3 regions of the Neobacillus sp. GCM10023253 genome follow, and region 3 is predicted to be linked to each of the others. Evidence: riboswitches for the same ligand, from Rfam matches in the RefSeq annotation. Region 3 holds a riboswitch; each other region holds the start of a gene.
The links. Region 3 has a riboswitch for thiamine pyrophosphate ahead of ACFPA1_RS05015 (acetylornithine deacetylase). Riboswitches for the same ligand answer to the same signal wherever they lie in the genome.

Region 1: it holds a riboswitch for thiamine pyrophosphate, as region 3 does, so the genes downstream of both, thiC (phosphomethylpyrimidine synthase ThiC) here and ACFPA1_RS05015 (acetylornithine deacetylase) in region 3, are expected to answer to the same signal.
Region 2: it holds a riboswitch for thiamine pyrophosphate, as region 3 does, so the genes downstream of both, ACFPA1_RS19465 (thiamine phosphate synthase) here and ACFPA1_RS05015 (acetylornithine deacetylase) in region 3, are expected to answer to the same signal.

What each region holds. Positions count from the first base shown of each region.
Region 1 is NZ_JBHSHV010000027.1:242,988-253,739, reverse strand. Features, by position in the region: gene thiC (phosphomethylpyrimidine synthase ThiC) at 1-1,293, opposite strand, end outside; TPP riboswitch at 1,447-1,559, opposite strand; gene ACFPA1_RS24765 (peptidoglycan DD-metalloendopeptidase family protein) at 1,927-2,784, opposite strand; gene ACFPA1_RS24760 (VanZ family protein) at 2,916-3,383, shown strand; gene ACFPA1_RS24755 (nuclease-related domain-containing protein) at 3,407-4,387, opposite strand; gene spoIID (stage II sporulation protein D) at 4,947-5,984, opposite strand; gene murA (UDP-N-acetylglucosamine 1-carboxyvinyltransferase) at 6,375-7,685, opposite strand; gene ACFPA1_RS24740 (YwmB family TATA-box binding protein) at 7,718-8,554, opposite strand; gene ACFPA1_RS24735 (DUF1146 family protein) at 8,757-8,990, opposite strand; gene ACFPA1_RS24730 (hypothetical protein) at 9,158-9,337, opposite strand; gene ACFPA1_RS24725 (general stress protein) at 9,415-9,741, opposite strand; gene ACFPA1_RS24720 (IDEAL domain-containing protein) at 9,955-10,272, shown strand; gene ACFPA1_RS24715 (GlsB/YeaQ/YmgE family stress response membrane protein) at 10,416-10,670, shown strand; gene ACFPA1_RS24710 (CheR family methyltransferase) at 10,721-10,752, opposite strand, start outside.
Region 2 is NZ_JBHSHV010000015.1:169,342-180,093, reverse strand. Features, by position in the region: RNA gene rnpB (RNase P RNA component class B) at 1-84, shown strand, start outside; gene ACFPA1_RS19500 (hypothetical protein) at 159-338, opposite strand; gene ACFPA1_RS19495 (hypothetical protein) at 457-648, opposite strand; gene ACFPA1_RS19490 (HD domain-containing protein) at 853-1,377, shown strand; gene ACFPA1_RS19485 (thiazole biosynthesis adenylyltransferase ThiF) at 1,484-2,503, opposite strand; gene ACFPA1_RS19480 (thiazole synthase) at 2,500-3,267, opposite strand; gene thiS (sulfur carrier protein ThiS) at 3,269-3,472, opposite strand; gene thiO (glycine oxidase ThiO) at 3,469-4,605, opposite strand; gene ACFPA1_RS19465 (thiamine phosphate synthase) at 4,589-5,203, opposite strand; TPP riboswitch at 5,353-5,462, opposite strand; gene ACFPA1_RS19460 (histidine kinase N-terminal domain-containing protein) at 5,676-6,782, shown strand; gene ACFPA1_RS19455 (NAD(P)-dependent alcohol dehydrogenase) at 6,829-7,797, opposite strand; gene ACFPA1_RS19450 (hypothetical protein) at 7,991-8,293, shown strand; gene ACFPA1_RS19445 (PaaI family thioesterase) at 8,371-8,817, opposite strand; gene ACFPA1_RS19440 (MFS transporter) at 8,859-10,190, opposite strand; gene ACFPA1_RS19435 (MarR family winged helix-turn-helix transcriptional regulator) at 10,228-10,650, opposite strand.
Region 3 is NZ_JBHSHV010000003.1:959,534-970,285, forward strand. Features, by position in the region: gene thiD (bifunctional hydroxymethylpyrimidine kinase/phosphomethylpyrimidine kinase) at 1-634, shown strand, start outside; gene thiE (thiamine phosphate synthase) at 631-1,272, shown strand; gene thiW (energy coupling factor transporter S component ThiW) at 1,280-1,789, shown strand; TPP riboswitch at 1,790-1,893, shown strand; gene ACFPA1_RS05015 (acetylornithine deacetylase) at 1,967-3,265, shown strand; gene tenA (thiaminase II) at 3,262-3,933, shown strand; gene ACFPA1_RS05025 (ABC transporter ATP-binding protein) at 3,908-4,678, shown strand; gene ACFPA1_RS05030 (ABC transporter permease) at 4,668-5,435, shown strand; gene ACFPA1_RS05035 (ABC transporter substrate-binding protein) at 5,459-6,454, shown strand; gene ACFPA1_RS05040 (protein-glutamine gamma-glutamyltransferase) at 6,526-7,263, opposite strand; gene ACFPA1_RS05045 (MFS transporter) at 7,478-8,692, opposite strand; gene ACFPA1_RS05050 (hypothetical protein) at 8,856-9,686, shown strand; gene ACFPA1_RS05055 (hypothetical protein) at 10,472-10,752, opposite strand, start outside.

The DNA of each region.
Region 1 (10,752 bases), on a different contig from region 3:
TCCTGGTGCGATATCGGTGGTTAAAGGTCCTAACGTATAAAATGGAGCTTCTTTACAAATTTCCATTTGCTTATCGACGTTCTCTTTGATCATATGCATTGGTACATGACCAGGCCCTTCAATCATCACCTGCACATCATGTTTCCAGGCAATGTCTGTTAATTCTCCGAGCGTTTCAAGCTCTGCGAATTGTGCTTCATCATTTGCATCGGCAATACTGCCTGGACGGAGCCCGTCTCCAAGAGAAACAGAGATATCATATTGTTTCAGGATTTCACATATTTCTTCAAAATGAGTATAGAGGAAATTCTCCTTATGATGAGCCAAGCACCATTGCGCCAAAATCGAGCCGCCGCGGGATACAATGCCCGTTGTCCGTTTTGCCGTTAAAGGAATATATCGCAGCAAAACGCCGGCATGGATCGTAAAATAATCGACGCCTTGTTCCGCCTGTTCAATTAAAGTATCACGGTAAATTTCCCATGTTAAATTCTCGGCAATCCCATTTACCTTCTCGAGTGCCTGATAGATTGGGACCGTTCCAACTGGTACGGGAGAATTGCGAATGATCCATTCTCTCGTTGTATGAATATTTTTTCCCGTTGATAAATCCATGATGGTGTCGGCGCCCCAGCGAGTTGCCCACGTCATTTTTTCAACCTCTTCCTCTATAGAGGAGGTAACAGCCGAATTCCCGATATTTGCATTAATTTTCACATGAAAGTTTCGTCCTATAATCATCGGTTCGCTTTCTGGGTGATTGATATTGGCTGGGATAATCGCTCTCCCGCTGGCAACTTCCGCACGAACAAATTCCGGTTCCCTATGTTCACGAATGGCTATGTACTCCATTTCAGGGGTAATAATGCCTTTTTTGGCATAATGCATCTGGGTGACATTTTTTCCTGCTTTAGCTTTTAGGGGTGTTTTATTTACATTGGGATACCATTCAAGCGATGCACGTTGGTCCCCTTCATGGTATCCGTTATCCTTGGCCTTTATTTCTCTTCCAACATATGCCTCCACATCATTCCGCTCGAGAATCCAATTCTTACGTAATGCTGGAAGTCCGCTTTGAATATCGACCTGATAATTCAAATCTGTGTAGGGGCCGCTCGTATCATAGACCCGAACAGGCTCATTTTCTTCTTCTCCAAAAGCAGCAACGGTTCGACTAAGTTGAATTTCTCTCATCGGAACCTTAAGATCGGGTCTTGCCCCTTCGACATATACCTTTTTACTTCCAGTGAATTGTGATTTTAACTCGATGTTCCCTTCCACTTGCTTCTGCATGTAACTTCCTCCTTCAAAATGGTTTGATTTTGCACTCTGGGAGTTACAGCGCAGTTCATTACTGGAAAGTAATGGAGGACAATACAAAAAGGTTCTGTTTTCACAGAACCTGATTTTTTCATCCAAAAGTAGCGGTACCCAAATTAAACACAGACACCTTTGATACTACTTCCCTACGCTGGTATAATCCAGATCAGGTTCAAAGGGTCAAAGAATTTATGCATTCTTCTCTCAGTCCGAGCCATCGGACCCCCCCAGTAGAGCATTTCAAACAATATTAAGTTATAATCTTACATTCGTAAATATATCAGAAATTTTTGAAAATGAAAAGCCTTTTGGTAAACTTTGTGGTTATCGGAACAGATAATTCTCATAACTGTTTTTCAAACTTTCACCTTTTGTTCATAGTTTGTTCATATCTGGAGGGTAAGATAAGAGTGTGAAAAGGACAATCTCAGTCACACTTTTTCATAACCCCCCCTTTTAATATATCGTGTTGGATCCGGCAATCGGCCGGGTCCTATTTTTTTGCTTAATGTGCGGAATCTGGCAGGCGGGCCAGATTCTTTTTTTTGAAAAAAACACAAAAAAAAAGAGGAAAGTATCCCCTTCCCCTTACTTACAGTTTCAATATTAAGAATTTGTCTTTTCTTTTGAGTTAGTGGACTCGTCTTCTTTGCTCTTGCCGTCGTCCGTTTCCTTATCGGAAGACTGGTCGTCGGAGCCAGCTGGATCCTCCAACTCCTGCTGCTTTTTTTCGCTAGGAGTTGTTTGCATAGATTCCTTGCTGTTTGAAGGAGTCGCTTCTTGTAAAGTGCTTACCGGTTTGTCGATATACTTACTAGGGTTAACCGCGACGCCATCCTTACGAATTTCAAAATGGACGTGTGTTCCAGCTTTTTCATTGAACATGCTTTGCCCAGCCTTGGCAAGAACATCTCCCTGTTTTACCTTGTCGCCAACTTCAACTTTAATGTCTTTCACAGACTGATATTGTGTTACAATACCTTTGTCGTGTTCAATTTCGATGACATTTCCAAGCACCGCGTCTTCTTCAACACGAGTGACAGTTCCGCTGAGTGATGCTAATACATCAAACGTTTCGCCGTCCTTCATGGTGATGTCGACACCAGTATTTGGGTTGTATGTGTTCTCGTAGAATACTAATGCGGCTTCCTGGTCTTCAGCTTTGGCTGTGAAATCATAGAACTTTGTCTTGATCACTGCTGATGCTGCATCCTTCACCGGCATTTTGACGTTTTCTAAAGCCGAGTTAACTTCAACTGCAGGCGGGTTGGTCTTTTTGCCAGTAATATCAGTAGACTTGTAATCGTATTTGTCTGAGTCTCCTGCACTGGACTGATACCAAAGAACACCTGTTAAAATGATTGCTGCACTTGCGATATAGATGGCTGGAAATACCCAACGCTTCTTGAAAAAGCGTTTTACGCTGGAACTTTGAGAAGATCGTTTGTTTTCTTCCTCTCTCATTTTCATCACCTCAGCAATCATTCTGAACAGATAACTAGAATTATATACACTAGTCTGAAAAAAATTTTATTTTTTGTAATCGCCTGCGTTTTTATGCATCTTTTTGAAAAATTTTTAGGGGGAATTGTTTCATGAAAGCTTTAAAATGGGTGCTGCGGGTCCTGCCCGTGCTTTATATGGCAGCCATCTTTATTCAATCGAGCCTGCCATCGGACCACTTCGTGCGCCTGCCCGATTCGAATATTGACCACACTATTAAAGAATCGTTGCATTTAATAGAGTTTGCGATTTTATATGTATTACTAGTCCTCGCATGTTTGACGTTTAGACGCGGTGACGCTGACCTGCGCAGCAATGCTGTCGCCGGTTTCAGTTTTACACCAGGCTGGAACTTGGCCTGTGCCCTGTTTGCGGCCTTCTACGGCATCAGTGACGAAATCCACCAATCGTTCTATCCATACCGCTCCGCGTCGCTATTTGACCTGTTTAAGGACTTCCTCGGCATCAGCGTCTGCTACTATTTTATTCGCGGTGCGCTGTTTAAGGGTAAATTTGAGGGGCTGGCGAAGCTGCTAGGCCGCGTTCGGTCTGTTTCTTAAACCACTGCTGGTTGGCGGTGGTTTTACTTTTTCGAAAAAATATAAGGCGGCTGATGATAGACGCGGTCTTTAAACTTGCCAGTGTACGGCAATTTCATAGATTTAAGAATCTTTCTGGCTACATGGATTGAATTTAGATGGAGGAAAGCACGAAGTTCCGAATTGGTTATTGTAGGTTTAATTAAAAGAAAGTAATCATGGATCGCTTGTATGTGCGCAGTTTTAGAATTTGCCTCACATCTCGGACAACACCAAATTCCATTTTTATATACCATTGCGAGAAAAAAGCATTCGGGACATTGAACACCTGTAAGAACATCCATTGGAGTAAGGTGAAACATTTGAAGAATATCGGGGTCTTCGGGTGTGTGATTTGTTAATAGGAGACGTTTAATTTTTTTTATATCTTTGTCACTCAGCTTGTCCGTTTTGTAGTAGCCTGCCAGTTGCTCTATCTTATCCATGAGGCATTCGCTGTTGCAAAGATGGTGAACAATCCTATCATCGCGTGATTCTAGTCTAATGATTGTTTTTTCATTTGTATTTACAACAAAGTATTGCAGCGGTATATCCGGACAATTGTGCTCCTTCAGCCATTTTTGCAGCTTAATGATCTGCAGCCTTGCCTGCAATATAGGATTTTTGATTCTTTCCTCTACACCATTCTTTTTACAAAATACTTGATTGAAATCTTTTTTATAAGTGATTTCCCCCGACCTGTTTTTCGATTCGAGGCTAAATCCAAAGGATGGAGAGAGGATGAAGGTGTCGATTTGAAAGAAGTATTTGCCTAGTTTAAGGCGGAGCCCATTAAAAATGTGATACCTTGAGTCAGACAGCATACTCAAGTGAAATTCCAGTGAACGTTCACCCTTTTCCCCAGCCTTCTTGGTACGTAATTTCTCCGTCACATCAGGTTTTGTTGGATGATTAGGGGTAATTCTTCTTAAAAGTGCCTCACATTTAAGAATGGTCCGCGAAATATCATAGTCTTTCTCACGCAAATGCATCATTCCTTTCTAAAATTACTATCCAAACCTTTTACTCCAAAAATCGACAATTACTTTGACAACTTTTTGAATTTTTAGACTAGGGATATTGCTGCTAGTTGGTTTACTCGTCTAATTTTGTGATTTACTCGTCTAATATTGACTTTTACTCGCCAACATTTGCGATTTACTCGCCCAAATCTGGATTTTACTCGCCAACCAGGATCTAAACATGAAAAAAGCCAGGCGGTCAGCCTGGCGCAGGTAACTTTCTGCTATTTTATGATCTCCACCCATCTTTTTTAATTACCTATTTTAAAATTCAACCGCCACTCCACCTGTTTTTTCCTTAAATATGGATATCTCACTTCGAATTAGGTCATTTTTAGATTACCTTTTTCCATTTACTCGTCACTTTGCCCAGTTTACTCGCCTAAAACTAAAATTTACTCGCCAACTTTTGCGATTTACTCGCCCAAATCTAAATTTTACTCGTCGACAACCAATTAATTACACCCAGCACCCACACAAAAAAGCCAGGCACCCCCACACGCCTGGCTTCCACACACACACCCTATTTCTTCGCCGTAATCGTCGCCATCATGTTCTCCGCCGAGGTGACCTCTACGCCCTTGTAGTAGTACTGGACGATATCCTTGTAGTTCTTGCCCTCCGCGGCCATTCCGTTCGCGCCGTACTGGCTCATGCCCACGCCGTGGCCATTGCCGCGTGTGGTGATCACAATATTATTCCCCTTACGCTCCCACGAAAAGTCGGATGACTTCAAGTCCAACTTATCGCGGATGTTTCTTCCGGTCAATACCTTGCCATTAAAGTCAACCTTCGCCACGCGCTTGCCCTCGGTCCGGGCGACAATTTTTCCAAGCGCATTACTTGACCCTATTTTCACGCCAAGCCGTGATTCAAACTCTTTCACGGTTACAACCTTCTGATTGGTGAATTTAGGGGAATCCTTATCCCAAGGACTTGAAACACTTCGCAAATACGGGATACTTCCAGACCAGTAGTCCTCCGAGTTCTCCGTAAAGCCGTTGCTGGTGGAGAAAAACAACGCATCAATTGGCTCGCCATTATAAGTCAAAATCTGTCCGCTCGTTGACCGAACAGCCTCCATAATCTTTTTCTTTTTCCATTCATAATCTTTTCCCCAGTTCTTCCTTTGCTGAGCGTCATCTATGTAGGCTTGATGGAGCTGTGGGGTGTCCGTTACCTGCGAACCTTTTGGGGCACCAATCGTATCCCCTTTAACCAACCGATTAACAATATACGTCCTCGCCGTCAGCGCCTGGGCCTTGAGCGCCTCCTCATTGAAATCCGCCGGCATCTCGGCAGCGACTACCCCAACAAGGTAATCCTCCAATGGGGTTTCTTCAATCGCAGATTTGGCGGTGCGGAACACGGCCACGTCAATTGCCGCGTCAGAGGATGGGGAAGTAGTTTCCTGCGCCGCCGGCTGCTTCTTGGCGAGATCCTCGCCCAGCTTGCCGCTCGCCTTCTCGCTCGAAAAAGGCAATACCAACACAGCGGGGATAATCAGTGTCAAGGCAATAAGAAATGCTGCTAGTACGATGAGTGGTTTGATATTTTTCATGATTGTGCCTCCAGTTTGTAAATTCACAGCCCACTTGCGCCCGGGATGCGTCACATTACAACATATGGAGGCAGACAAGCATTTATTACTTCTTTTTCAAAAAATCAACTCGTTGAAAAGTTATCCACAAATCACAGAGTTATTCGACTTATCCACAGAGTTATCAGACACAATTGGGTATAATTCCACGTTATTTATAATAAAAACCGAAACCGCTTGTGGACAACCCGCAACACCCCCTAAACAGACACAAAAAAACAGGACCCGTTATTCCAGGCCCCGTTGCTTTGGTTGTGTTCAGTTGTACCCTTAAAATAGGATTTAAGCTGAGTATAGAACTAAACACCCGCGGCATTTAGTCCAATTTTAAAATGGAACTTTGCACGCCCCTTAGGCATTTAGATCCGTAACATATTTTCCAAGTTCGATAAAGGTTTCATCTGCTTCCTTCACACGCTCGATGTCAGCACCTAAGCCGGCAAGCTTTTCGTGGAAATTCACGTAGCCGCGGTCCAAATGCTTCAATTCAGTTACGCGTGTTACACCTTCAGCAACCAGCCCGGTTAAAATCAGTGCAGCTGCAGCACGAAGGTCTGTTGCCGCCACTTCGGCGCCTTGTAAGTTAGAAGGACCATTTAAAATCACAGAACGACCTTCAATTTTTACATCGGCATTCATGCGGCGGAATTCCTCAACATGCATAAAACGATTTTCAAACACAGTTTCCGTAATCATTGACGTGCCATCTGCACAAAGCAGCAAAGCCATCATCTGTGACTGCATATCAGTCGGGAAGCCTGGATGCGGCATGGTTTTGATGTCGACCGCCTTCAAGCGCTCAGGCCCGATGACGCGAACGCCATCCTCTTCCTCAATAATCGTCACACCCATCTCCTCCATTTTCGCAATCAATGAAGAAAGATGTTCCGGAACTGCACCCTTTACAAGCACATTTCCGCCCGTAATCGCAGCCGCCGTCATGAACGTGCCTGCCTCGATCCGGTCCGGAATAATATTGTGGTCCGCGCCAAACAACACATCGACACCCTCGATGCGAAGCGTACCAGTGCCGGCACCCTTCACGCGCGCACCCATTTTATTTAAAAAGTTAGCTAAATCAACGATTTCTGGTTCTTTTGCGGCATTTTCAATTGTAGTTGTACCTACAGCCAACGTTGCCGCCATCATAATGTTTTCAGTAGCGCCAACACTTGGGAAATCTAAATAAACCTTTGCTCCATGCAGACGGCCTTCAACCTCCGCCTCGATAAAGCCATTGCCCACCTTGACCTTCGCACCCATGGCTTCAAAACCCTTCAAATGCTGGTCAATCGGCCGGGATCCAATCGCACAACCGCCAGGCAAAGCCACCCGGGCACGGCCATTACGTGCAAGAAGTGATCCCATGACAAGCACAGACGCGCGCATTTTGCGAACATACTCAAAAGGCGCTTCCTCTTTTAACACTCTAGATGCATCAACAACAACGGTATTATTATCGAAAGCCACTTCAGCGTTTAGGTTACGTAGCACTTCATTAATTGTAAATACATCGGAGAGTGTCGGTACATCACGTATCACACTTTTTCCATCACTTGCTAATAATGTTGCAGCGATAACAGGCAGAACGGCATTTTTTGCTCCTTCAACTTTAACCGTTCCGTATAGCCTTTGTCCGCCGCGGACGATGATCTTTTCCAAGAGTATTCCCCTCCGCGTCCATTTTCTCTATATTAATATTCAATCGTAATGATAGGGGTTCCTACTACAACCGTAGTCGGACCGCCCAATCCTTCGGAGCGTAAGCCAATTTGCAAATTCATGTTATTATTTTTCAAGTCAATATCGTCTGAGAACATCGGCGACTTGGCCGAAACAGACATGAAATTCTCCTCTTTTAACGCCTCGATCTCTTTAGCTTGAAAGCCCGACATCAGTTTACTCGCCGTTTTTTCTAAAGCCTTATCAATCTTATCACTCACAACGCCTTTCATACAAGAAAAAACTGTTGGTTTACCACGAAATATGTCATTTAGCCTATTTCCAAATTGACCGCTCATGATAAAGGATTTAGAGGCCTCGTTCCACTCATTGCCCCTTACACTATATACTATATACGCAGTCGTAGGTTGTTTTGTGCGGGTTGCCAAGAATTGTAGCTTTTCCGTGTGGTGGTTAGATGCTGTGGATACTGCCGTCATTTCCCACGCCTCGCCTGTTGTCCTCTCCGTCCAACGCCAGTCGGGAAACTTCTTCCGTAAAACATTCGCGTATTCCTTCACGTCAATACCAGCCGCCTGCTCCCTTGCATAAATAGACCAATCCTGAAGCATAATATCTTGGGCCTGAAAAATAGCTGCCATTTTTCCAAGATCCTTTTCTTCTTGGAAAAATACCTCCCGGACGCGCGTCTCGCCTTGTTTCTGGGATACGGTTTCGCCGACGCTCGTTTCTCCCTTAAAAAGTGATGCTAGGCCGCCATTTGCCTCAGTGGTTCGGTTCCCCATCACAACCAGAATAATACTAAAACATATAATCAGGCATATATAAGTGACTCTATTTCTGTTCATTCTCTCGTCTCCCCCTTAATACCATTGTTTCCAAGGAGAGAGAGAGCATACTTGGGAATTCTCGTCACTTTTAGACAAAATCCCGTTTTTTATCTATAGGTGGTAAAACGTCTGACAAGCTTCAGGTTATTTTTCCACATAAATTTGATTGTACTCAATCTATAACCATTTTGGAACCTTTAATTTTTTTCCAATTAATGTTTTATTGAAAGATTAACGGTAGTTGTCTCGACCATTGCAGGTAATCAAGGAAAAAGTTACTAACTGATGATCCAATGAAAATTGCCAATAATATGTACAATAAACGTGCTTGAAATACATGGTTAGGCTTAAGCAGTTTATCCAGGCGAATCGCTTGCAGGGCCCACCAGGAAACCGCAATACACACCAAATGAGACAGAATGCTGACTAACGCAATTTGCCCAAAATCATCCATCTATTTCGCCTCCTTTTCACACAATCCCTATTCTACCATACCCTCCAACTTATTTCCTTTATTTAGGGGTTACTTAGAGAGGAGACTTTTGCCCATAATAAATTACCTGCCTAAGCACGATTGAACCGGTTAAACGTGTTTAGGCAGGTAATTTAAGGAAGACCAATTTACACCTCATTCCATATCTGCTGTAATCTTAGTGGTACATACACCCTTTCTCCATGAATTTCTCGATGAAGGATGGGCTCCTCGAAAAATTGCTCCAAGTGAAGCCTTGCCCGACTTTTGCGTCTTGCTCTGGTGCGTTCTCCCATTAATTTTTCAAATTTTATTGATGAAGTTTTCATAAAAGATTCTCCCTTCCCGATTATTTAGTGAGCCGTCGCCCTATTGATGAGGGCGGCAGCTCTTTTCCTTTAACCCCTTAAGCTGATTTTCCCGCGACGACGACGACTTTTCCTCGGTCCAATTCTTCTTCATAGCGCTCCGCCTCAAGCGGCGACATCCCTAATGACTCCAGCTTGGCGCGCAGTTCATCTCCCCGCTTTCGAAACACGTTGGCAAAAGATTCAATGACGCCTTGCTCCTTGACGCCAATCTCATTAATATCCAGAGAGTCAGTTAAATCCTGAAATCGAGTCTTATCATGGGCCAGTAAATAAATTTCATCCTTGGAATAGCCCTGCATCATTAAATCCTCAATTTCCCTTTTCGCTTGCACACCATTTTCTACTACTTTAATTGTATTCATGTTCCATTCCTCCTTTTAACGTTGTACAGGTTATATAACCGCTCCGTTGAAAATTGAAACCTATTTTTTTCGGATTTTTTTGAAATGATGCATGGGGACGGTTCTAATGCATCACAAAGTGAGGCAAGAGAACCGTCCCCGTGCATCAAAATTTTTTGGAAGCAGGTTACTCCGATTCAAAGCATGGGTATATAGGAAGCGGAGGTGGTTTAGATGAAGAAATTATCATGTAGGTATTGTGGGAACAAGGAATTTTACGTTTTAAGTGTAAATGAGACGCTGTGCAAATGCGGGATGCGTTTAAAGAAGTTTAGTGATTATCACACTGAAAGGGATGCCAAGTGGGAGCAGCTTTTTCGAAAGGAACAAAAACGCAAGGCCGAACTCATCTCAAAAATCAGCCTGTTAACCCGTGAGATAGACAGTTGCCTCGATAACCGGGATGAGTCGCGGTTTCAAGAACTGACGGAAGAATTAAAGATCTGTTGGCGAGCCCTACATATAGGAAGAAATCATTCAGAAAAAGTGTAAAAGAGGCATGGGAAAGAGGCATGGGGACGGTTCTTGTGCCTCACTTTGTAAGGCACGAGAACCGTCCCCATGTTCACTAAATGGTTTCATTTTCATTACAAACGGGTATTTAGTCTATATCCAATTGAAAGGGGAGATTATTTATGGGATTTATTTGGTCATTAATTATTGGAGGCGTCATTGGCTGGCTGGCCGGACTGATTCTTGGGCGTGATGTACCGGGAGGCATTATCGGTAATATTATTGCCGGTTTTATCGGTGCTTGGCTTGGATCGTTTCTGTTGGGGAGCTGGGGACCGGTAATTGGCGGCTTCTACGTCTTTCCGGCCCTAATAGGCGCAGCGGCTCTGGTCTTTATCCTCAGTCTGATTCTAAGAAGCGCCAAACATTCTCATTAATATAGTAAGAAAAAAGAGACTGTCACCGCTGGACAGTCTCTTTTTTCATTTCACCCTGCCCCATTACCTTTTCGATAAATTC
Region 2 (10,752 bases), on a different contig from region 3:
TGGTTGATAGATAGATGACTACTGCTTCCTGTACGAGGCTTGACGCTGTTTGCAGTACGGAAGAACAAAACCTGGCTTACAGCCATTTCATGTGCAAATTTTAATAAAAGTTCTCTTAACAGGTAAAACTTTTTGTTTTACCTGTTTTTATTTTTGGTTTATAAAACAGTCACTGACCCGCGGCTTCTTATTTCAAGTGGATCTTGTGCATCAATCGGTTGATTAACTTCGACCATTGGTGCCTTTGAATCTGCATCCGTTATGTCTTTGACAGGGCTCATTTCAGCGGGTGTCCCCATATCATTCATCACTTCAGGAAATTTGTTTTCTTTTTCCAATACAATCACCTCCACACTTATTATTCCGTTTATTCGTCCAAAAAATGAACATGGAAGAAATTTGATTGAAGGATATTTTTGAAATTGAAATCAAAAAATAAAAAAGAGGAGTAAAAAATTACTCCCCATCTGCCACAACGATTTTATACCCTTGTTGTTTCGGACCATTTTCGTATTCTTCAGCCGAAATTATGTAATAAGTTTCGCCATCGTTATTCGTAATCACGACTTCACTAGGACTTTTATCTACCTTGGCATCCATAAGTTGATCGTATGGAGGACCTAGTAGTTCGGTTAAGTTGTTACTCATGTAAGACACCTCCTATCTGAGTGATTCTAACAGAATTTTATGAAAAGTAAAAGAGAAAATAGGTTAAATCCCCTCTTGGTTTCCCCGCTGTCTCAAATATATCAGCTACCAAAACATTTTTCCTTATAATCACAAACTTTTTCTAACAAAACAACATTAATTGTTTTATAATACAAAATAACAATTTTTAAGAAGGTGATTAAAATGAGAGAGGTAACATTAATTCAAATTTTCAATCATCATATTGCAAAAAAATATTTGAGCCGGTCTGGAATTGTACATGCTATTGCTTGTGCCTACCATGCCTTTAAGTTGGCAAAAGAACGCGGCGTTTCCGTTGATCTGGCAACAAAAGCAGCATTGCTGCACGATATGGGTCATTACACTTGGTATCGCAACGGCAAATGGGATTATGATTTATATAAACAAAATGATATACATGCAATTAAGGGTGCGGAAAGGGCCCATAAATTATTGATCCGGTTGGGAGAAAATCCGATTATAGCCAAAGAAATCGCACTGGCCGTCTTATTCCATACGGATTCTTACATGCCGGAAGGTTTTATCAACCGGACCCCGTTGCAAGAAATCGTCAAATTAGCCGATGAGATGGACGAGGAGCAAGGCGGAATGCACCACTATCGAAAAATGGATCGAGATAGAGCCATAAAAATGATAGAGCGGTTAGACGAAATGGTTAAGGAAGAACTGAAAAGCAGTGAGTTATAAAATAGGGAAAGGGCGATGCTCCTTGTGAACATCGCCTTCTTGATAAAGTTTTTCTTTAAATAGGTTCACTTAGTGACAATTAATTTCCCGATCGTTTCACTACCCTTTACCCCAAATATTTATGGTACATCGCTCTCGCTTCCGAAACATCCTTCGTGCCGTGTACCAAAACTCTTCCGTCTTTAAAAATGACTAAGCGGTTAGCATTCACGGTATAGGAGAGAAGGTACGGGTTTCTCTGTACAGCTCCAGTTTGTTTCTCCAATATTTTTTCTAACGTTTCAAGGTCGCGCACCATTGGAACGGAGGGACGTATTTGAACCGAATCCCTTCCACAAAGGACCGCCGTTTTTGTTTGATTTTCAAAGGATAAATAAGGGTACGAGCGCTGCGGCCCGCAAGAAGGACAATCCATCTTTTTCAACTTGTCTACTTGAATGGCGCTATATTGATTTTTCCATAAATCAAAGGAAACGAGCTTGTTTCTTAATGAGTCCACATCTCCGACCAAGATTTTCAATGCTTCACTTATTTGGAACGAGACAACCATGTTTACGGCTGGACTAATTATTCCGGCCGTGTCACAGGTTAACCCTCCCAAAGGAACTGTTTCAAGCAAACAAGAAAGGCAAGGCGTTTTTCCAGGAATGATCGTGTAGGAAATGCCGTAGCTGCCCACACAAGCACCGTAAATCCAGGGAACTCCGGCTTTTTGCGAGACATCATTTATCATCATTCTTGTTTCAAAATTATCCGTTGCATCCATCATCAGATCTGCTTCTTTTGCCCAGTCTTCAAGCTCTAGGGCTGAAGCATCTGCAATGATGGCCACAATGTTCACAGATGAGTTTATCGCTGTTAACCGATTTTTGGCCGCGATCACTTTTGGAATTCGATTTTTCGCATCTTCCTCTGTAAATAACTGCTGCCGCTGTAAATTGGACCACTCGACATAATCACGATCCACGATGGTGATTTTGCCGATGCCAGCCCGGACGAGTGCTTCGGCACTTGCAGATCCAAGTGCTCCAACTCCAATGATGAGTACGTGTTTATTGGAAATTTGCTGCTGGCCGTCTTTTCCTATCGGCGGAAACAACTCTTGCCTAGAGTATCGATTATTCACCCGATACTCATTCCTTCCTTAGGGCTGCTGGCTGTCGCATATCGCTTTTTCTCGATTCTGCCCGCTTCATAACCAAGCCTTCCCGCTTCAATCACCAATTTCATCGCTTTTGCCATTTTAACCGGATCCTTTGCTGCTGAAACTGCGGTATTTAATAACACACCGTCTGCTCCTAGCTCCATCGCATAAGCGGCATCGCCTGGTGAGCCGATTCCCGCATCGACAATCACTGGTACAACGGCTTGTTCGATAATAAACTGGAGGTTTACCGGATTGATAATACCCTGCCCAGATCCTATTGGGGACGCCCCTGGCATGACAGCATGGCAGCCTGCTTCTTGAAGTTTCCGGGCTAGCACCACATCGTCAGAGGTATAAGGGAGTACAATAAAGCCCTCCTTCACCAATTCTTCGGTGGCCTTTAGCGTTTCAATCGGGTCAGGAAGTAACGTTTTATCACAGCCGATCACTTCCACTTTAATCATGTCGCATAAGCCTGATGCTTTCGCTAACTTAGCGATTCGGACAGCCTCTGCAGCTGTTTTCGCTCCTGCAGTGTTTGGCAACAGCTTATATTTATTGGTATCTAGCTGCTCTAAAAAATTCGGCTGGCTAGCTTCAAAAATATTCATCCGTCTTACTGCAAATGTAAGGATTTCTGCTTCGGACACTTCGACCGCCTGCTTTTGGATGTCAAAGCTTGGATACTTCCCTGTCCCAAGCAATAAACGAGATTGGAAGGATAATGGACCAATTTTTAACATATCAACCGCCTCCTACAAAATGGACTATTTCAATTCGGTCTTTATCTGCTAGTCTAGTACTTTGGTGTTCCAGCTTGGTTAAAATTTCACCGTTTACTTCGACCACAACGACTTTATCATGGATTTCAAAATGCTGAAGAACATCTGAAACAAATACCATACTGTCTGATAATTGGGTCCATTCGCCATTTAAGAATACCTTCATGGTTTACCTCCTACCAACATATTTCTGTCGAGCCGGAAAGCTGATAGCAGATTCTCATCTTTCAGTCTGCCTTCGATTAATTCAGCCACTAGTTTCCCTGTAATCGGGCTAAGTAGAATCCCATTGCGGAAATGCCCTGCTGCCACAAACAAATTCTTCCACCTCGGATGCGCGCCAATGTAAGGCAGTCCATCACCTGTCTGTGGCCGAATTCCAGCCCACACCCGCTCCCACGCTGCCTCTTTAATTTGCGGTATGATTTGGGTTGCTCTTTCCAGTAAAGTGGCAATCCCTTTTGCTGTTACCTTTTTATCGAATGTATGTTCAATCATCGTCGCACCAATATAAATTTCTCCATTCTTTTTTGGTACAAGATAGCAGCGTTTATCTGAAAAAATGGTTCTATTGATAATTGGCCTTTCTGTTTTAACGGAAAAGCACTCACCTTTAACAGGATACAGGTTCATCTCTAAACCAGATTCACGCATTAATTGGGCCGCCCAAGCACCGGCCGCAACAACAAAGTTATCACTAAGGATGGTTCCGTTCGTGGTTTGCACCCCTATCACCTGACCGTTTTGATAAAGAAAAGATAGCACTTCGGTGTTTTCAAGTATTTTAGCACCAAAATGGACCGCCGCTTTTGCGAACGCCTGCGTTAACTTTGCAGGCTGTACATGCCCATCGTTCGGGAGATACATCGCTCCAGGTACGCTTGGTGAAAGTGACGGTTCCATTTCTCGTAATTCCTTCGCATCCAGCCATTTTATGGTTGGATCCCATTTCTTTTGAAAGGTGACCTGTTTTTTTACTTCTTCTGCTATGTCTTCGGTTTCTGCAATTTTTAACATCCCTTTATTGACAAACTCGATGTCCACACCAGTAGTTTCCAATAATTCATTAGCGAGAGCCGAAAACATTGCTTGACTTTTTATCGCCAACTGAAATAATGGACCGTCATATTCAAGTTCAGCTTGCGCAGCCAGCATTCCGGCGGCAGCACTTGATGCTTGGCAGCCGATTTGTTCTTTCTCAATAATGATGACTTTTCTTCCTAGCTTTGATAACTGATTGGCAATCGAGGCTCCATTAACACCACCTCCAATTATGGCAACATCAAATGTATGATCCATATTTCCCACCTCCATCTCTAAATGCATGTATGTAAGACTTTACGGCTAATAAGGGGTCCCGGGCATCTAAAACACCTGACATGACAGCGATACCCGTTGCCCCTGCCTGTAGGACCTCTTCCGTATTCTCCTGCGTTATCCCGCCAATGGCAATCACCGGAATGTTCAGCTGTGACAGCCGTGTTAATTCCTCTAGCCCTTTTGGGGTCTTTCCTGGTTTTGATTGCGAAGGGAAGACATGACCGTATAGAACGAAATCAGCTCCATTCTCTTTTGCATTTTGTCCTTCTTCATAGGAGTGAATGGAAGTCCCGACCCTAAGTTGAGGAAAATGCTCCTTTACACAGGCTGTATCTAAACTATGATAGGCTAATTGAACACCAAGGGCCTTTGCCGCGATTGCAACATCTACCCGATCGTTAATCACGATTTTTGATGGAGGGACGTTTTCATTTGTTAAAAGTTCGACTGCTTGAAAAAGTTCCTTTGCTGATTTTTGTTTTTCCCGCAAGTGTAGCGCAGTTACAAATGGATGAATATCCTTCGCTATTTCAGCCAATCGGTGGATCGACATTTTACCATTGGATATAAGATGCAACTCTTTTTCTTTTAGACTAGTAAAAATACAACTCCCCCCCTTTGAATGGATTTCGCTGGTCTAAGGAAGCGCAAAACAAGCAATACAAAAAGCCACTTCCTTTTGTAAGAAAGTGGCCGAAATTTAGAAATAAAAATTTTGCTCTCCAAAAATCCCGTTGTCCACTTCCCTACGCTGGCATTAACCAGATCAGGTTCATAGAGTCCCGAAGTCACACTTCAATCTCAGCCTTTTCAAAAAGGCACCTCTAGCGGATTTGATTCATATTCATTTAAAAAGATTACCTTATATGGATATATGGTAACATTTTATTCTAAAAAGTCAAACATTTCAAACTTAATATTTGCTCGTACATTTCATCAAATTGCTTTGAAATATTTCTTATTTACACCTATTTTGAGGCACGAGAACCGTCCCTATGCCTCAAACTTTATGCTATAATCTCATTATAATAGTGGAAAGCAGGCTGTGTATGGATAAAAAAGTTGGCCAATTTCTAATTGAGAATGAACAAAAGTTTATACATTTTTGGGAAGAGCAAATTATTATCCATCATTACCGGGATAAACCAGAGCTAATATTAAAGAACGGTCATTTAATGTACCATCTCATAACAAATTCTATGTTAAATGGATTCTCGGAAGAAGATGTTAAATTATTGGCGCACAAAGTAGCCCTGGAACGGGTCGAGGCCAATATCAATATTGGGGAGTTTGTTTATAATGTTAATCTGGGTAGGAGTATTATTATTAAATACCTAAACCTTTCCGGACTCATGCCTGAAGATTTCCAGACAATTATTGACTTGGTCAATAAACAGTTCGATTTATTCTGTTTCTATGCTGTTTCTAAGTACACCGAAATCAAAGATAAGAAACTACAAGAACAAAATTTATTTATTTCCCAAACACATAAGGACCGGTTGGCGATTCTTGGACAAATGTCTTCTAGCTTTGTTCATGAATTTCGCAACCCGCTCACTTCCGTTATGGGCTTTATAAAACTATTAAAGCACGAGCATCCTAATCTACCATATTTAGATGTCGTCAGCCAAGAATTAGATCAACTTAAGTTCAGAATTACTCAGTTCCTTCATACATCAAAACTGAACACGCTGGCAGAAAGCCAGAATGAAGACATTACCATCCATTTATTAATAGAAGAAGTGCTTGATTTCCTATATCCAAGCATCGTCGATGGCAATGTCCAAATTCATACAAATATCGATGCTGATATTTGTATTACTGGCGATCGGAATGAGTTAAAACAAGTTTTTCTAAACCTATTAATAAATGCAGTTGACGCTGTGTGTGAAGAAGAAAATCTGCGAAAAATTGATATTCAAACAAATATAGAAGATCACCAAATCAAAATTCGTATTTCTAATAATGGCCCCACTATCGATCTTGAAGCAGTACAATTAATTTTCGAACCCTTCTTCACTACTAAGAAACTAGGCACAGGTATCGGCTTATTCGTTTGTAAGAATATTGTTGAGAAACATCACGGTGAAATAGAATGTATATCAGATAATCACTTAACTACCTTTCAACTTACATTTCCTATTAAACAGAATTAGAATTAAAAAGTACCGCAAAAACGGTGCATTTTTTAATTAATAGTTTTCAAATTGTAATAACTACCTTACCTTGAGCATGCCCTTGTTCAAAATACTTGAATGCTTCCTGAATTTCACTTAATTTAAACCTTTTATCAATGACTGGTGTAATTTTTCCAGCTTCGATAAGCTCTTTTATGAAATTTAAATCACTTTGGTTCTGCCTCTGTAAAAAGCTGCCCATTTTTTTATTTCCAAAGAGGGAGAACCAAGGCCCCAGCGTCATTGCTTGAAACATTTGAGCCCCTGAACCTCCTACATGAACGAAAATTCCATTATTCGTTAAGGCCTGTTTATAATCAGTAATCGGATGATGTCCGTTCACCCCAAGAATCAGATCATATTTTGTCATTTTTTTAGTAAAATCCTCTTTTGTATAATCAATCACATGATCAGCACCGAGTGACTGCAAAATATCTATATTTCTTGTGCTGCAAACCCCCGTTACCTCTGCACCAAAGGACTTGGCAATCTGAACGGCGAAAGTCCCTACACCGCCAGACGCCCCATTGACTAAAACCTTTTGTCCTGCTTGAATCTTACCCTTATCGCGCATGCTTTGTAAGGCTGTGACCGCTGCCATTGGTACCGCCGCGGCTTCCTCAAATGACAGTTTTTCCGGCTTTAACGCTAATGCTTTTTCTGGAACAGATACATATTCAGCAAAACCGCCCCAACCACAGGCGGATAGGTCTCCAAACACCTCTTGTCCTGGTTGAAACTGGGTAACATCTTTGCCTACTGCCTCAACCTGGCCTGCTATGTCGCCTCCGGGTATGGAGTATTTTGGTTTTAGCAGACCAAAAGCAAAGCGTGCTAAGAACGGTTCACCTTTTAAAAGAACTAGATTGCCAAAATTCAAAGATGCTGCGTGGACCTTTACTAGTACCTGATCATCTTTAGGCATAGGTTTTTCTACCTCTCCTAAAATAAGAACATCGGGAGTACCGTACTTTGTGGACACAACTGCTTTCATTCCCACACCTCAATTCCGTTATATTCATGCATATGACTTGTGCAGTTTAGATTAGACCAAAAGTCATAACAAGTGACGAATCCTTTGTCTTAAAAGGTTTGCTTCTGTATACTCAAAACCATAGCAGTATTTGTTCAAGGAACGCCTTGTTGTTAAGCTTTCGCTTAGATACTAAGAGCCAAGGAGTGATAATGTGATAAATCTTGTTTACGAGAAATTGGAAGCCACCCTTCTGGATTGGGAAATGATGAAGAACGCTCTAGAGGATGAAAGTGAAGAATGTGCCGAACGGTTTGAAAGGCATTTTTATGAGTTTATTGACGAATTAAAGATTTGGTTTCAGCAATTGGACCAACCGCCAGCCACTATCAATGATGCAGAAAATCTTCCTGAAATCAGTGATATAATCGAGCGTTTACCGGCACCGCTTCAACTCAACTTTTTAACAGAATTGGAGTTAATTGTGGAAGGAGAAGACCAAGTCCGCTACGATTAATCCCCACCAAAATTCACAAGTGGTGACGCACGGGGACGGTTCTCATGGTTTGGAAGCATGAGAACCGTCCCCATGGTTTATTTTAGCTGAACTCGCTTTCGTTCCGGATTTCCTTTTAATATCATACATGTACTAGTAGAATGCCCTACTAGACTTCCTTTTTCGTCATATACATGACATTCCAGCAATCCCACTGTAGAGCCTTTCTTAATGAGTTTCCCCTCTGCTCTAAGCTTCGCTTTAAAAATCGGTTTAAGGAAATTAAATTTAATTTCAACTGTCGTAAACAGTTCGTCGTCTGAGAGCGTTGTGACAAAAGCATATCCCATCGCAGCATCCGCAATGTCACACAGAATCCCGCCGTGCAGCGTCCCCATTGGGTTATGTAACCGATCAGAAACTTCCATTTCAATCACAACTCTGCCTTCCTCCACCTCTACCACTTGAAACCCAAGTACTTCCGCTACTGGTGCAATAGGTACTTCACCTGTCATCATTTTCTTCATACCTTCTAAGCGACTCATACTATTCACCTTCCAAATATAATTTTAAAAATTTAATTCTATTAAACTTGAATATTGATTTCTCCTTTATGGGCTCGCTTTCCATACCAAAATAGGATTGAGATCGATCCCAGAAGAACGACTATTAACAGCAAATAAATGTGCTGAAATGAGGAAATGAAAGGTATTTTCGCTTGCCAGCTGATTAATACGCCACAAATTGCGACTGCTAATGACCCTCCAAAGAATTGGCTGAGTTGACTTAACCCCATACCAGAACCAATCTGATCCTTGGCTAAAATGCGAGATACCTCATTGGATAAAGCAGATATTATCGTCGAAAGAGCCGGAGCGAATATGATATAACCAAACATTATGATGTATGGCGATACTTGTACCAGCAATGTCATCATAATGATACTTGCAGCCATAAGAAAATGCCCGATTATGAGGAAGCGGTAGTTACCATACTGGTCAATCCATCTTCCGACCCGCCTTATCATAAGGGCGGATAATAACGATCCTGGACACATCATCAACCCTACAGCTCCTGCAGGCATATGAAACCCATCCGCTAACAATAAAGGCAGCATAAAGAGCATCGACATATTCAGAATAAAAGCACAAAAACTAACAACCAAAAGTTTGCGGTAACCATGATGATGAAACAAGTTGGGGAGTACAAATGGATTTTTTGCTTTGCGTAAGTGCCAAATGTTCGCTACAAGTGCACCGAAGCTAAGGAGCAGGAACCATATGGATAATTGCATGACGCTTATCAATATTGATACCACGGCAATGGCGGTAAGGGCGGCACCAGGGATATCAAAGCTGAATTCTGTATGGATTTCTTGTGGCAGCAGCCTCCACAGGACCGGAACCAATGGTATGACCAGACTGGTGATTAGAAACAGTCCATTCCAGCCCATAAACTGTGTAATCACGCCACCAATTACGGGTCCTAACGCAAACGCCAAGGACGACCCTGAGGCGATAATGGTAATGGCCCGTCCACGGCGCTCGAATGGCACGTAACGGCTTGCAAGAACAATACCTAATCCCGGCACGGCACCGGCACCACTTGCCTGAACCAACCGGGCAGCCAATAGAATCGCGAAGCTATGTGTGAAAAACCCCATTAGGGATGCTGCCCCAAGCAGGGTCAAACCAACAAACAACAGCTTCCGGATAGACACATAATCGGATAATCGACTGAAGATGACAGTTGACAACGCAAACACAATGGAATACCCCGAAACAATCCAGGAACCCTCACCAGCTGTTATGTGTAGCTGGTGTATGATGGTTGGGAGGGCAACGTTAAACATGGTTGTGTTCATAAGCACCAAAAACGAGCCAATTGCCCATATTGGTATAATAATTCTATCGTTCAAGTTGTCACCATCCTTTGCTCATAGTCTTTTTTCTACATTACTTATTCTTGATGCCTATGTCATAAAGTATTTTTTTAAATTGTTGAATCTCCATATCATTTAGATCAGACATCACTTCCTCATTCATCTCTTCCATCTTCTGACATAATGGAACCTCCATCGACCTCCCTTTCTCTGTCAGAAAAACTAGCTTGTTTCGCCGATCATTCGGATCAACACGTCGGTCAATAAACCCGTTTTGTTCCAAGCGGTCGATAATCCCTGTTATGGTCGCACTGTCTAGCAGAAGTCGTTCAGCTAATTCAAAACTAAATTGTCCATCCTTTCTCCACAGCTGACGAAGCAGTGCATATTGAACTGGTGTCACACCGTACGGGGATAATTTGGATTTACTTACTTGATTCACCTTTTGCAATGCTTTTCCAAGTAGAAAATGAACACAGATATCAGCTTTTTCCATAATTCACCACCACTATTATTCAAATTTTCTGATTAGTAAGAATATAACATATCCAAATTCATTTGTATACAAGTGATTTGTATGCAAATGATTTGGGTAACG
Region 3 (10,752 bases):
ACAGATGAAAGCCATCGGTGAGGACATGGGGACCGATGCGGTGAAAACGGGTATGTTATTTAATGCGGAAATTATTGAAGCTGTATCTGTTAATCTTACAAAATATCATTGGGATAATGTTGTTGTCGATCCTGTAATGATCGCAAAAGGCGGGGCTTCCTTGCTTAAGATGGAAGCAATTTCTGCGATGCAGAAATTTTTAATGCCGCTTGCCAAAGTGGTTACCCCGAATATTCCAGAGGCTGAGGTCCTAACCGGGATGTCTATACGTACAGCAGAAGATAAGCAGGAGGCAGCAAAAAAATTACATGCCTTAGGGGTGCAAAACGTTGTGCTGAAAGGCGGCCATGATGAAAACCCTTCAGAATCAACAGATCTCCTCTTCGATGGAAAAGAATTCTATACTTTTACGAGTAAGCGAATTCCGACTAAGAACACACACGGCACTGGCTGCACTTTTTCAGCAGCGATTACTGCTGAACTGGCTAGGGGAGCAGATGTGTATCAAGCGGTCATCAAGGCGAAGGATTTTATTCAGGCTGCAATTGAAGATGGGATTGCAATTGGACAGGGACATGGGCCGACAAACCATGGGGCTTACCGGAAAAGAATCATGGAGATGGTCCAATCATGATAAACTTACGGGAAGCCTTGAAAGTATATTTTATTATGGGAACAGCCAATTGCAGGAAGGATCCGGTTGAAGTATTGAAAGAAGCCATCGCCGGAGGAATTACCTTTTTTCAATTTCGGGAAAAAGGCGAAGGGGCTTTAATTGGGGAAGAAAAATATGCTCTTGCGAAAAAACTGCAAAGCCTATGCAAAGAACACAGAATTCCGTTTATCGTTAATGATGATCTTGAACTGGCAATCGCGCTTGACGCAGATGGGGTTCATATTGGTCAGGAGGATGAACCGGCTGAAACAGTCAGAAATCAAATTGGCGATAATAAAATTCTTGGTGTATCCGTTCATACGCCGGAGGAGGCCGAAGCAGCACTTAGCGCTGGTGCCGATTATTTCGGAATTGGACCGGTTTATCCAACAAAAACGAAGGCCGATGCAAAGCCATCAAGAGGGACTACCCTGATCGAGGAACTGCGAAGCCAAGGAATTGCTGTACCGATTGTTGGAATTGGCGGGATTACAAGTGAAAATGCGGCAACTGTCGTGGAAGCCGGAGCGGATGGCGTTTCAGTTATTACTGCCATCAGCCTTGCCGATTCACCGCACTTAGCTGCAAAGGCTTTGCGAAAAAGTGTAGGGGAGTGAAGAGGTCATGAAAAAAACGTATAAGCTTACGTTAACTGCCATGATGATTGCGATGGGGACTCTTTCAAGTAATTTGGTCGTGATTCCGATTGGCTTTACAAAGGTTTTTCCAATGCAGCATTTTTTAAACGTTCTTTCCGCTGTTCTGTTGGGCCCTTATTATGCCGTGGCCCAGGCCTTTTGTGTTTCCCTGCTTCGGAATATGATGGGCACAGGTTCGCTTTTTGCGTTTCCTGGAAGCATGGTCGGGGCATTTCTAGCCGGACTATTATTTTGGAAAACTAGAAAAATCTACTTTGCTGTTATAGGAGAAGTTATTGGGACGGGAATTCTTGGAGCATTGCTTTCCTATCCTATTGCAACCCTAATCCTCGGGCAGAAAGCAACTCTATTCGGGTTTATCCCATTATTTATTTTCAGTTCCTTTGCGGGAGCACTGCTTGGATTTGTGATTTTAACGATTTTCTTAAGGAAGAAAGTGCGGCTTGGCGAGAAAAATATCACAGTAACTAAATAGAACCTTCACTGGGGGAAGCCTAAAAGGCTTGAGATGGGCACAGCTCCGAACCCTTTGAACCTGAACTGGATGATTCCAGCGGAGGGAAGTGGAACGATCAGAACCCACTCTTACCCTTGCTATAAAGAGTGGGTGTTATTTTTTTAAAACCTAGAATGAATTTAGGAGGCTTTAGGAATGGTTTGTCTGGAAAATTTAATAGAAACGATCGGACAAGAAGTGGAAGCTAGGGAAGCCGAACTGCTTAAACTTTTGAGCGACCTAATTGCGTTTCCGACTGAAAGTCCTCCGGCCCGGAATACAACGGGAATCCAGGAGTTTCTTAAAAGCTATTTAGGAGACATGGGATTTCATACCGATATGTGGGAAGTATATCCTGGGGATTCGAATGTGGTTGGAATTTTAAAGGGTGAATCCTCTGAGCAATATAGCAGCTTAATTGTCAATGGACATGTGGATGTTGCTGAGGTTGGCGACGAGAAGGAATGGGGGGCGGACCCGTTTTCTGCCAGAATCAAGGATTCTTATATATATGGACGCGGTGTTGCCGACATGAAAGGCGGTATTGCCGCATCCCTCATTGCTATAAAACTTTTAAAAGAGCTTGGGGTTCCGCTTAAAGGAGATTTGCAATTTCAGTCTGTTATCGGAGAAGAAGTTGGCGAGGCAGGAACGCTTGCTTGTTTGGAAAGGGGCTATTCTGCTGACTATGCAGTGGTAGTTGACACAAGTGATTTACATATTCAAGGGCAGGGCGGCGTCATAACCGGCTGGATAACGATTCAAAGCAAAGAAACCTATCATGATGGGATGAGGAGAAGGCTGATTCATGCCGGCGGGGGCATCAATGGTGCCAGTGCGATTGAAAAAATGACGAAAATCATCGAAGGCCTTCAAGACCTTGAACGCCACTGGGCTGTGACAAAAAGTTACGAAGGTTTTCCACCAGGTATGAATACAATTAATCCTGCTGTAATCGAGGGCGGAAGGCATGCTGCGTTTGTTGCCGACCGCTGCGCCTTGTGGGTTACCGTTCATTTCTACCCAAATGAAGATTACGAAGAGATTATAAAGGAGATTGAGCAACATATTGGTGCAGTGGCAGCTGCGGATCCATGGCTTCGTGACAATCCACCGGAATTTGTTTGGGGCGGTAAATCCATGATAATCGATCGTGGTGAAATATTTCCTTCCTTGGAGCTTGATGTGGACCATTCAGGAACCCGAATGCTGGCAAGCTCCTTTGAAAAAACGCTTATGAAAAAGCCTGTACTGGATATGTCAACGACGGTAACAGATGCAGGCTGGCTTGGCCGTGCAGGAATTCCGACAGTTATTTTTGGGCCGGGAAAACTAGAGGATGCCCATGCTGTTAATGAGAAGGTCGAGATTCGGCAATTGTTAGACTTTACAAAAGTGTTAGCTCAATTTATTGCTGTCTGGTGCAACACACTAAAGGAGGAGTATAGCCAATGAAATTTTCTGATCGGCTTTTTGAAAAAGTTAAGGGAATTTGGGAGAAAACACATGAGCATCCATTCGTAGTCGGGTTGGGACGTGGCGATCTTCCGGTCGAATCTTTTATCCGCTATATGAAGCAGGACTATGTGTTTCTTATTGACTATTCAAAGTTGTTTGCGTTTGGAACGGTGAAGGCGAGAGATGTTGAGACCATGGCAGCTTTTGCAAAGCTTTTAGATGAAACCTTACATGGTGAAATGGACCTGCACCGCGAGTATGCGAAACGGTTTGGAATTACGGAACAGGATCTTGAAGGCACCGAACCTACTCCGATTAATTTAGCTTACACCCGCTACATGTTAAATGTGGCTCAAAATGGTTCTTTGGAGGAATTAATATCAAGTCTGCTGCCATGTATGTGGAGCTATTGGGAAATCGGTAAAATGCTAGCAGAAAACTATCAAAACTCTAGCGATCATCTATTATACGGCGACTGGGTGAAAATGTACTCTTCTGATGAATTCGGGTCGCTGGCTCTCTGGCTAATCGATTTGTTAGATAAATTAACGGAAGGAAAACCAGAGCGAGAATTGGCGGTTTTAGAAGAGCATTTTCTCACCACATCCAGGTTTGAGTATATGTTCTGGGACATGGTCTATGAGGGAGGAGATTGGCCTGTCTAATTCAAATATGTTACACATCGAAGATTTAACATATACGTTTGATAGGGATATGCAGCCGATTTTTCAACAGCTTTCGCTCGATTTAAAGGCGGGGGAGTTTGTTTCCCTTATTGGCCCAAGCGGGTCAGGGAAAAGTACACTTTTTAAATTAATTACCGGACTGCTTAAACCGGGCCAGGGAAAAATACAAATTGCTGGGAATCTATCCTCAGGCAGACTAGGAAAAGTTGGCTATATGCCGCAAAAAGATTTAATGCTGCCTTGGCGGACGGTAATGGAAAACGTGCTGTTGCCCTCAGAAATCGCGAAAGAGGACAAGCGGGAAAAGGCACACGAAATCCGTGCTTGGTTATCCCGTTTTGGCCTTAAGGAATATGAGAATGCTTATCCAGATGAATTATCAGGGGGAATGAAACAGCGTGTCGCCTTTTTACGGACCATTATGACAGGCAGGGAACTTTTATTGTTGGATGAACCGTTTGGGGCGCTGGATTCGTTAACGAAACGAACCATGCATAGCTGGTTATTGGGGCTATGGGGTGAGCTTAAAAAGACCGTCCTGTTCATCACACATGATCTCGAGGAGGCAATTTTATTAAGCGATAGAATTCTTCTCCTTCAAAATAGAGGAGTCTTGGAATACAAGGTCAACCTGCCAAGACCACGAAATTCAGAATCTATTTATCAACCAGAGTTTATTTCGATGCGTAAAGAATTGGAGCGGCTGATACAACATGAGGAGTAAATGGAAAAGATGGGCCGGAGAATACGGTTTGTTTTTGCTGACGGCCATTTGTTTAATCAATATTTGGCAGTGGGTAGTTGAAGCTGGAATGGTGCCGTCATTTATATTGCCTGCACCTACGGCAATCGGCGAGTCACTTGTGAATAATCGTGAGATTCTTTTGGGCGAGCATTTACCAGCGACATTCTTAGAGGTTTTGATTGGCTTTGGAATTTCGCTTATAGGAGGGCTGCTATTAGGCGTTAGTATGCATTTTTCTAAGATATTAGAAAAAGTGCTTTATCCTTTTCTAATCATCTCGCAAACGATCCCGATGATTGCCATTTCGCCGATTTTTATCATGTGGTTCGGCTACACGATATGGAGCAAGGTTGCTGTGACAATATTGGTATCCTTTTTCCCAATCGTTGTGAGTACTTATGACGGGTTGAAGGCGGGCGGAAGCGAATATCGTGAATTACTGTTAACAATGGGGGCCGGACGCTGGACAATTTTTAAAAAGGTGCAGGTTCCGATGGCCTTGCCATCCATCATGTCCGGTTTGAAGATGGCGGTGGTTTATTGTGTCGTCGGCGCCACTATCGGAGAGTGGCTGGGGGCAAGTGAAGGGCTGGGCTATTTTAGCCGGAGGATGTCTTCAAATCTCCAGTCAGATTCGGTCTTTGCAGCTATTTTTCTGCTTTCTTTAATGGGAATTGTATTGTTTTTGTTTATAAGCTTACTAGAAAAAAAGTTAATAAAAAATAAGATTCGTTAATTTGCTGAAAGGAAGTTATTATTGTGAAAAAAAGTTTATTGGTTATGGTGAGTTTGCTGCTTCTGTTGGTTAGCGCATGCGGGAAGGCAGGGGCCGATAAGTCCCCCGCTAAAGAGGAGGGCCTCCAGAAAGTCAGCTTGATGCTTGACTGGTATCCGAATGCCGTTCACTCGTTTCTTTTTGCAGCACAGGAAAAGGGCTATTTCAAAAAACAAGGACTGGATGTCGACATTCAAATGCCTGCAGACACGAACGATCCTTTAAAACTTGTGGCCGCTGGTAAATTTGACATGGCGATCAGTTACCAGCCGCAGGTATTAGTAGCACGTGGAGAGGATATTCCTGTCCGGTCATTCGCTGCTCTCGTTAGACATCCGCTTAACCAATTAATGGTTGCAGCCGATATCCCGATTCAATCACCGAAGGATTTGGCTGGACGGACCATCGGCTATCCATCGATTCCCTTAGATGAGGCGATCATTCAAACGATGGTAAAGGCAGATGGCGGAGATGCTGGAAAGATAAAAATGGTCGATGTCGGCTGGGACTTGATTCCGGCGATGGCTACGAAAAAAACCGATGCCTTGATTGGCGGCTATATCAATCATGAGAAATTATTGCTTGATAAAGAGGGACACCCAATGCGTACGTTAAATCCAGCAGATTATGGTGTACCAGACTATTATGAATTGGTGCTGGTAGGAAGTGAAAAAGGGTTAAAGGAAAAACCTGAAGTATTTAAGAAGTTTATGGCTGCCATAAGAGATGGACAAAAATATGTTGCGGACCATCCGGAAGAGGGGCTGTCCATTCTATTAAAGCATGAAGACAAATCATCGCCACTGGAAAAGGACATCGAGACGAAGAGCCTCGAAATTCTGCTGCCGTTGATGGATGCAGGAGATAAGCCGTTCGGCTACCAGGATTCTGTAGTCTGGGAACATGCTGCTAAATGGCTAAAGGATACCAAAATCATCAATAAAGATATCAAACCAGAAGATGCCTATATTAACTTTTAATAAATAATAATCTTGATGTCATGGTCAGGCACCGTAAGTGGACAAATGTCCACGCGCGGTGCCTGAAACCATTACTGATATGTTAGAAAATATGAATAATTTGGGCGAGAGATCATGTTCATCAGGTAGGCTGAGTGGTTGGGGCTGGGTTTTCGTTTTTTGTTTAGGAAGTCTATAATGACTTTGGCGTTTCGGATACCGATTCCGTGGCCATAGTATTGATCGCCGCCAAAATAGATGACATTTTCCGCTCTCCAATGAGGTTCCTTTGGACTGAAATCTGGATTGTTGAAATGAAGAGCATCTCCTGGTAAATAATCATCACCGAATTTTTGGTAGATTGGCAAATCCTCATCAAATTGCCAGTCCATTAAATATAGGCGTTCAAACAGCAAATCAAACCGCGTTCTGCCAATTGAATAAAGGGTAGCAATATATAAAACAATGGCTATAGCAGTGGAACACTCAAAAGCATACAGCTTTCCGTTTTTTAAGATGTCTAGAATAGCAGTCGAAGGACTTGCTCCTGGCTTCAGTAGGAACCCTCCGTTGCCGAGCCGGTCCCAATATTTTTTATTGCAGATTGCATAGGTAAAGGTTGTAAATATTGCGCCGCTCTTGTTCAGTTCACGGGCAGCTCTCATCGTATTGGACCGAAAAGTCAGTTCGAATTTAAGCTGCTCCACGGTTTGATACGAATAAACCTCTTCATAAGCAGTCATTTGTTTTATTATTTTACGCTGCTCTTGGTTGGTGATTTGTTTATAAAGCTCCTCTGCCTTAACAACCTGATTATTGATACGAATCATATTTTCCCCCCCGAAATCAGATATCAGCCTACCTTTACATTATGAATAATCCTTAGTTGTGACACTTAAAATAAATTCTTCACTGCCTAGTTTGAAAAACAAAAAGTTGGGATAAAAACCCCAACTTTTTAAGAGCAATTTCCATATTATGCGTCCGTCTCAGGGGGACATTGTCATCAAGAGGTGCCTGACACCTTCGTACGGATTAAAACCTTCATTGAGATACCTTCATTGACACTTTCAAGGATTTCATGTACATGAGCAGAAAGACGAGGGCGCTCATGAATCTAAATACGGTGCTGATGTTGAGGGCGGTGATGATTCCGCCGATTTCGAGCAGCCAGATGCCGATTTGCGGTGCGATGAAGGCGACGAAGGAGAGGAGAACGTTGTAGGTTGTAATGCAATAGGTTCTCTTTTCCTTCGGTGATTGCTCAAGCAATAGGTTAAACAACAGCAGCACGGTCCCTGATACAAAGAATCCCGAAGTCATGCTGACAAACGTTAAATAATAAAGGTTCGTAGATAGAGCATTTAAGAAAGGCGCAGTAGCCATTCCAGCTGCCACCCACACGAGCATTAATGTATTGGATTTTTGATCCGCCCATTTTTTCCAGAGCGGATAGGAAAATATTTGTACTAGCTGATTCGCAACAGAGAAAATACTAATCCACAGAATCGTGGCATGAGCATATTTTACGTTATAAATATTGAATAGACCCCAAGCCATTTGCCAAGTGAAATTAAAACAAAGGGCAGCGATCAGAAACCATTTATAGCCCCGGTCCTTAAAAATTGACCAATCCATCGAAGAATTCTTCGGTTCCTTCACCTGTTTTGACTTTATCGTTTCCTTATGCTTCATTAAGAAAACAACTTCCAGTACACCAAAGGTAACGGCCATAAAAAATAAGGTCTGGTATGCAGCCGCGTTATCTGTTTCTTTCTTCATGACAATCCCGATAATCAGTGTTGTTACCATTCCTACCAACGTTAAAAGCCGGTTACGGTCGCTGAAAAATGTACCTCTTCGTTCTTCGGAAATCATCCCGCTGATTAATGTCTGCCAGCCTACGTTTGAAATGGTACCGGGAACATTCATTAAGGCAATAATCAATAAAAATGTCCATGCCTGCATGGATGACTGCAAATAAACCACACCAATGAGCAATAAAAACAATACCCTTGCCCAGAGAACGGACAAGGCAACGGTTTTCTTTTGCTCTTCCAACCGATTTAAGATAACAGCAGCAGGAATGGTCATAATGAGGGCGACAAGCGGCGGCAGAGAACTGATTAATCCGACCTGATAATTGCTCGCCCCAAGGATGGAAATAGCAAAGATAGGAAAATAATTGCTTGCCAAGTTTGTTGCAACTGTCGACACCATTCCATGATATATGCTGATTTTTTCATTATAAGTACGCATCTGTCTCCACCGTTCATCTTTAAATATACAAAGCTATTATACATCCAAAAATCTTCGTTGCACTAAGTATTTTTCAAAAAATAAACCCATCATCACTGTAGCTGTTTTTAGGCCAGTCAAGAAGAACATGCTATAATAAAATACAAATTAATAATGGAAGGATGTGCAATATTTGGCAGCACAGCAGTCTCAATTGACGAAAAAGAAGTTAACCCAATACATACCGCCAATGGGAGAATATGAGAGCTTTCAAAGCGAAGAGGATTTTAAAGGGAAGTTGAAGGAATGGGGGTTGTCAGCAGCAAAAAAAGAATTTTGGTATAAGGACAGAGGATTTCAATGCCTGGTAAGCATAAAAGGCTATGAAATGTACGGAAATCAAAACTACACCCTTGTAATAGAATTTTCAGATGGAAACCTTAGCTGTATTCACCCGGCTTATTTAAAGGAAATGCAGCAGGCAAGTTTCGGGAAGGAAAGTATGCTTACGCTGGAGGATCGGGATGTGAAGGTAGAGGAAGTAGATACCGCAGTTAGTCAGGAGGAATCTGCAAAAATCGACCTGGAAAGTAAAGCAGAAAGAAAGGGAATCAACTCCCAAGCCGAGCCGGCCAAACCGGCAAAAGTGAAGGAGGCTAAACCTAAAAAGGAAAAGGCGCTTAAAATAGAGCTGCCTGCAGATAAAGTGCATTTTACAGCCACTGTGAAGCAATTCGCCCTGACCTACAACGCGTTTAACGAGGAAAACGATGAAGTCGTTGTCCTTGAAAATGTCCGAATCGTCCAGGAAAATCCTCTCGATCTAGGGCTTGCCTGGTGCAGCCACAGCAAAACATTGAAAAAGTTTGAGCTTGCCCCTGGAGATATGCTCGAATTCGATGGGAAGGTGGCCGCAAAAAAACTTGCAAAAGGGAAGGACGCGGCGGAGGAGTTCACTGTCGAAGTGCCCGTGTTATATAAAATTAATAATCCTTCAAAAATAACGAAACAATAAAAACAGGGACCTTTCTTGGTCCCCCAGGCTGTCAAGAAACTATCGACAGCCTTTTATTTTACTCATATTCTTTAATGATTAACCGCGTTAATTTGATATTATATTATTAATATCAGTCTTTTCAACAAGTCTGTTGATTGGCGCTCCCGGCACTTCGCTTTCCGCGGGCGTGCCGGGGAGCCTCCTCGTCGCTAAAGCTCCTGCGGGGTCTCCCCTGCCCCGTACTCCCGCAGGAGTCTTCGTGCCTTCCGCGCCAATCAACAGGTGTATTCAATAAAGTTCTACAACTCAATTAAAATAAGTGGTGAATTCAATGTTCAAGCCAAAAGAGTATTGCCATAGTGAACATGAATTTGTTTCTATCGATGGATTAGTCCAGACGACAACCTTTTTCGCTTGATTTACATATAGATTGGTTTCAATTTTCTTCTTAGTTACGGGCATTGAATAATGTAAGAGAACAGACTCACCTTATTACAGTCTGTCAAGATATGAAAAAGATTGCAACACACTTTGCAAGGACGGAAAAGGTGTGTTGCAAAACTTAGGTTGATTTGCCTCCCTGTTGATTGGAGCGGAGGGCACTCGACTCCTGCGGGATATAGAGGTCACTGGAGACCCCGCAGGCGCCAAAGCGCCGAGGAGGCTCCAGGAGCTCCCCGCGGAAAGCGAGTGCCCGGAGCGGAAATCAACAGGCCAGTTAGCAGGGATAAACAACTAAAGGTTGGTAATTTAGGTTTTTACAAAATAAAAAATTGCCGAAAAAAATACCCTTTCTCGACGGTTCAATTTGGAAAATACATTTCCATACGGTCACAGCCCTTGCGTAACATGAAGTAGTTTTGAAAATCAGTATTTAGTGATACGGTTTCATAATCCTTAATGGAAATGGAAAAGGTTTTTCCATCTTTTTTTGTAAATAAAAGCACTCCATTTAAAAATTGTATTTTATCAAAATGAAACCCATCTCTTTTCCATAAAAAATCTTCGTCCTCATAGTAGTTTAAAACGACCTGCCTATCATGGTAATTCTCAAAAATAGAAAAATTAGATATTCTTTTTTCCA